Regions from separate parts of the Acinetobacter sp. IK40 genome, predicted to be linked through region 1. Evidence: riboswitches for the same ligand, from Rfam matches in the RefSeq annotation. Region 1 holds a riboswitch; the other holds the start of a gene.
What was found. A riboswitch is a leader RNA that binds a small molecule or an ion and turns the genes downstream of it on or off. The one in region 1 is predicted to bind glycine.
Positions count from the first base shown of each region.

Region 2: it holds a riboswitch for glycine, as region 1 does, so the genes downstream of both, MSG93_RS12165 (D-amino acid dehydrogenase) here and MSG93_RS06240 (D-amino acid dehydrogenase) in region 1, are expected to answer to the same signal.

Region 1 is NZ_JANBOE010000002.1:465,627-468,035, forward strand. It holds gene MSG93_RS06240 (D-amino acid dehydrogenase) at 1-999, opposite strand, end outside; glycine riboswitch at 1,179-1,268, opposite strand; gene MSG93_RS06245 (hypothetical protein) at 1,406-1,897, opposite strand; gene fumC (class II fumarate hydratase) at 2,017-2,409, opposite strand, start outside.
Region 2 is NZ_JANBOE010000006.1:134,677-137,085, reverse strand. It holds gene MSG93_RS12165 (D-amino acid dehydrogenase) at 18-1,259, opposite strand; glycine riboswitch at 1,365-1,451, opposite strand; partial or broken gene MSG93_RS12160 (transposase) at 1,766-2,067, opposite strand; gene MSG93_RS12155 (MFS transporter) at 2,130-2,409, opposite strand, start outside.

The sequences.
Region 1 (2,409 bases):
TCGATTATATCCATTAAATTCAGCTGTGCCTGCAATACGTAAACGATCAGCACCCAAGCGAGACGTCACAATCTTGGCACTTTCATCCAATAAACTCACCCAAGGTGCATTATTGACACTGCGCTCATCTCTAAGCTGCACTGTAATCGAGTAACCCTTTACCGGATAGACGTTGACACTATCGCCTAACATATCTGCCAATTGATAACTGCCGACTCCACCACAGACCAGTACCACATCTGCAATAATTTCGGTAATCCCATCCGCAGTTGGATTTACATTTTCTGAACTGTTCTTGCAGTGAACAATTGCCTTATCTTGATTGAATTGAATATCAACCACATCCAGGCCAAAACAATACTTTGCCCCATATTGTTGCGTCCGTTCTGCCAGCCCTACGGAATATTTATGAATATCTCCTGTTGCATCCCCCGCGGTATAATAACCACCGAAATAGTCACCTGTTAAAGTCGGTTCAATCGCCTTCATTTCATCAGGGGTAATCGCATTGCGCTCCAGTTTACCCTCAACCAGCACATCATTGACCTTCTTGGCAATCTCATAGTCTTCTCTGGTGTGATACATATGTAAAATGCCACGTTTTTCCAGATCAAAAGACAGACTTTCTTTTTCAGCCACTTCGAATAATCGTTGTCTGGCTAACAATGCCAAACGCACGGTTTCAATGGTATTGGCTTTATAATTTTTGATATGGGTTAAAAACTCAATCAACCAGCGATATTTATGGGCGCTAAAGGATGGGTTGAGCAACAAGGGGGCATCTTTTTTACTCATCCATTTAATGCCTTTCAGCACTGTGGCTTTCTGGTTCCAGACTTCTGCATTACAGGCTGACAATTGCCCACCATTGGCAAATGAAGTTTCCATAGCCGGAAAAAGATGGCGATCGATCACCGTCACTTCATAGCCGAGTTTAATTAATTCATAAGCAGACGTTACACCCGTAATCCCCGCACCAATCACAACAACATGTGGCATAGCAAACTCCTTGAAATGCATAACATTCCATAATGCTTAGCCCCATCTGTCATGGTACCTGAGAGTTTCGGCAGATGATTACCAATTAATCATGCAGCCTTCCCCTTCGGTGAGTGTTTATCGTAGAAGAAATTAGTCCTATGTTCCTACAAATTGAGCACTGCTCTCCAGATTTTATGTCTATTATTACAGTCCTTCTGCCTGAGAGTTTCCGGGGTCGTTGCTCCTTCGGCGAGTTCATTGAAGAACTTCTCTCCCGCAATAATATTTATATTCCTATAAGCAACATATATGCCGTTCCATAATACGCACACAAAAATCTTGTAAATGTTTGTAGATCAAGATTTATACGTCTACATTTATTCATCGAGTATAAAAAAGCAGACCCGAGGTCTGCTTTTAAATCTTAGAATTTACATTGCAAAATTTGCTCGGAGAATTGACCCTTCCAAAGTTCGCGCAATGTTGGTAAATAGAATTTTTCACCAATCATGACCAGTTCAGCATCAATCAAGGCATGAATCTCATGCATTAACACATAGTCCAAGGCAACCAAAGATAATTGAGGTTGTGTCTGGGCAATCTGCTTCCGCTTAACTTGTGCTTTTTTCACCAGCTCATTGGCAAAATTCTTATCTTTATAGGTAGTAATTGCACTTAGACGAAGCTCAATCACGCCCCAACCTTCCAGTAACTTTTTAAACACGTCAAAATCTTTTGAGGTTGCTTCCCAGGTTACGTTTTCCAGATTATTGTCTTCTGGCAATACTGGTAGCAGTAAATCAGCGGTACTTGGAAAAATTTTCTTTAAATTCAACAGAAACTTAACAGGATTTTCATTGGGTAAATCAGAAAACTGGATGTTGGTTTTAGTATCCGTTAAATAAATATTGAGCATAATGAAGCAACAGTCAGATAAATCAAAACTGTATTGTACGCAGTTCACTTTATAAAAACTACTCATAAAAAAATCCTTCCACGAGCAGAAGGATTTTTTATCTTACCGATTAAAGATTTTTATTTACTATTCGGAGAAACCATATTTTCAGGTTTAACCACTTCATCAAATTGTTCTGCAGTGACCAAACCCAGCTCCACAGCAACCTGTTTCAAGGTTTTATTTTCTTTATAAGCGGTTTTCGCCACTTTGGCAGAATTTTCATAACCGATCACAGGATTTAGCGCAGTCACCAACATCAAAGAGTTATGTAAGAAGTGATCAATCTTGTCGCGATTCGGTTCAATTCCCACTGCACAGTGATCATTAAAGCTATTACATGCATCGCCCAGCAACTGAATCGATTGCAATAAGTTATAAGCAATCACGGGCATAAATACATTCAGCTCGAAGTTGCCAGATGCACCCGCAACGTTAATGGTGGTGTCATTGCCTAGAACTTGAGCGACCAC
Region 2 (2,409 bases), on a different contig from region 1:
CCCCCTCTACAGTAGCTTTAAGCCACTAAAGCACGTTGAATTTCGTGACTGATCATGACTGCCGTCGCAGCAGATAAAGTGAAGCCAAGATGACCATGACCAGTGTTATAGAACACCCGCGCTTGTTTGCTGCGTTGTACTCTTGGCATCATGTCTGGCATCATCGGTCTGAGGCCAGCCCAAGACACTACACTGTCGGTAGCGATATCAAAGTTTTTGTTAACCCAATCAATCAATGGCTGAATTCGATCATTACGAATATCTTTATTATAACCATTAAATTCTGCTGTGCCGGCAACACGGAAACGGTCTACTCCTAATCGAGAAGTCACAATTTTTGCACTTTCATCCAGTAGGCTCACCCATGGGGCATTTTTTACACTACGTTCATCTTTTAGATTCACGGTAATCGAATAACCTTTCACAGGATAAATATTAATCTTATCCCCAAGTTGATCACCTAAATGGTAACTATTTACGCCACCACAAATCACAACGCCATCAAAAACAGATGTCTCTGCCGCTTGTTCGATTTGGTGTTTAGGGTTCTGTTGGTTATATAAAATTTCAACTCGATCCAGCGCAGGATTAATTTTTAGTACATTTGCACCAAAACAGAATTTAACACCTCGCTTTTCACAGACTGTGGCCAAGCCACGAGTAAATTTGTGAATATCACCTGTCGCATCATCTGGGGTAAAGAATCCGCCAAAATAGTCACCGGTTAAAGTTGGTTCAATTGCTTTAATTTCTTCAGGAGTAACTCCATAACGCTCTAAACCACCGCGGTTAAGCAATGCGTTGACATTTTTAGCAACTTCAAAATCTTTAGCTGTATGATAAAAATGTAAAATGCCTTTTTTTTCCAGATTGAAGTCAAATCCTTCTTGATCCGCAATCGCAAACATGTGCTTACGCGAATCCAGGGCTAAACGTACTGTTTCAATGGTATTTTTTTCGTAATTTTTAATGTTGTTTAAAAATGCGACCAACCATGTGTATTTATGCATATTAAAGGATGGATTAAGTAATAATGGCGCATTTTTTTGTGACATCCACTTTATGCCTTTGACAATTGTGGATTTTTGATTCCACACTTCTGCATTACACGCAGAAAGTTGTCCACCATTCGCAAAGGAAGTTTCCATTGCTGGATATAAATTTTTTTCAAAAACAGTAACGCTAAAACCTTGTTTTATTAATTCGTAAGCAGTGGTCACTCCCGTGATCCCAGCACCGATAATCGCAATATGTGGCATATGATCCTCACCAGTTCATGTGATGCCCCATCTGTCCTGTGACCTGAGAGTTTCGGGTTTTCCCCTTCTTCCTTCGGTGTGCTGTTTAAGCACTCTCCAGATTTTTGATTGATTACAGTCCTTTTGCCTGAGAGTTTCCGGGATGTTGCACCTTCGGCGAATCATTGAAGATTTCTCTCCTGTAACACTCTCTTATAACACTAGAAATTATGTTCTTAAAATACCCATATTCACATTAGCCCGAAATGAATAATAAAAATGATTTAAATGTTAAAATAAAAGCATTTAATCCTATTTTTAAATCTAGTATGGCTTTTTCGCACACAGATTATAAGGTTAAAACTAGCCTAATCTGCACAAATTTAAATTACAACTTGGGTGATTCATGAGTTTAAATAATACGACTATACGTGTATAAATCTCATTGACCTAAATTTCAAAGTCTATGGTATTCAGTTTATCTACTAGCAATATGTTCAAATCATCGTTTAATCTGATGTCATTTAACTCAAACCACAAAGATTAATTAGACTTTGTGTAAAAAACCATAAGCATACGTAGAGACAAACGAAAGAAAGAAAGAAAGAAAGAAAGAAAGAAAGAAAGAAAGAAAGAAAGATTTAATCATTAAATAGTATTGAACCACAGTATCTGAGTAGACTTGATTTATCCCTTTTTTGCCTTTTGATTCGGCATCCTAGTGAGTATTGGAATCAAACCAAATCGTGATATTTCCACGTTTGATTAAAGCTTGGTTGTAACAAAACCAATTCGTTAGACGATATATTTTAGATGCAGGCTTATGCAGCCAAAAATTATATTGCTGAATAAGCCTTTAGGGATAGGTCTATATAACAAAGCCGTTTATCTTTAGGCATTTGAAAGTTGACTTTTAACCTCCTCTGTCTTTTGACTTTTGATCCAAAAACTCATTAATAAAGAGAAAATTACCGAGCAAATTAAGAACATGAACACAGCTTGATAGCCTGACCAACTGACCAATGCGCCAATAAGCACTGGTGCCACAAAACCAGCGGCCATACCTCCAGTATTAATAACTCCCAGTCCGCGACCAATTTGTTCTTGCGGTAGTTTTTTTGCTGGTAAAGCAATTACCAGGGCAAAGATCAAAGATTTAAAAAGATAAACA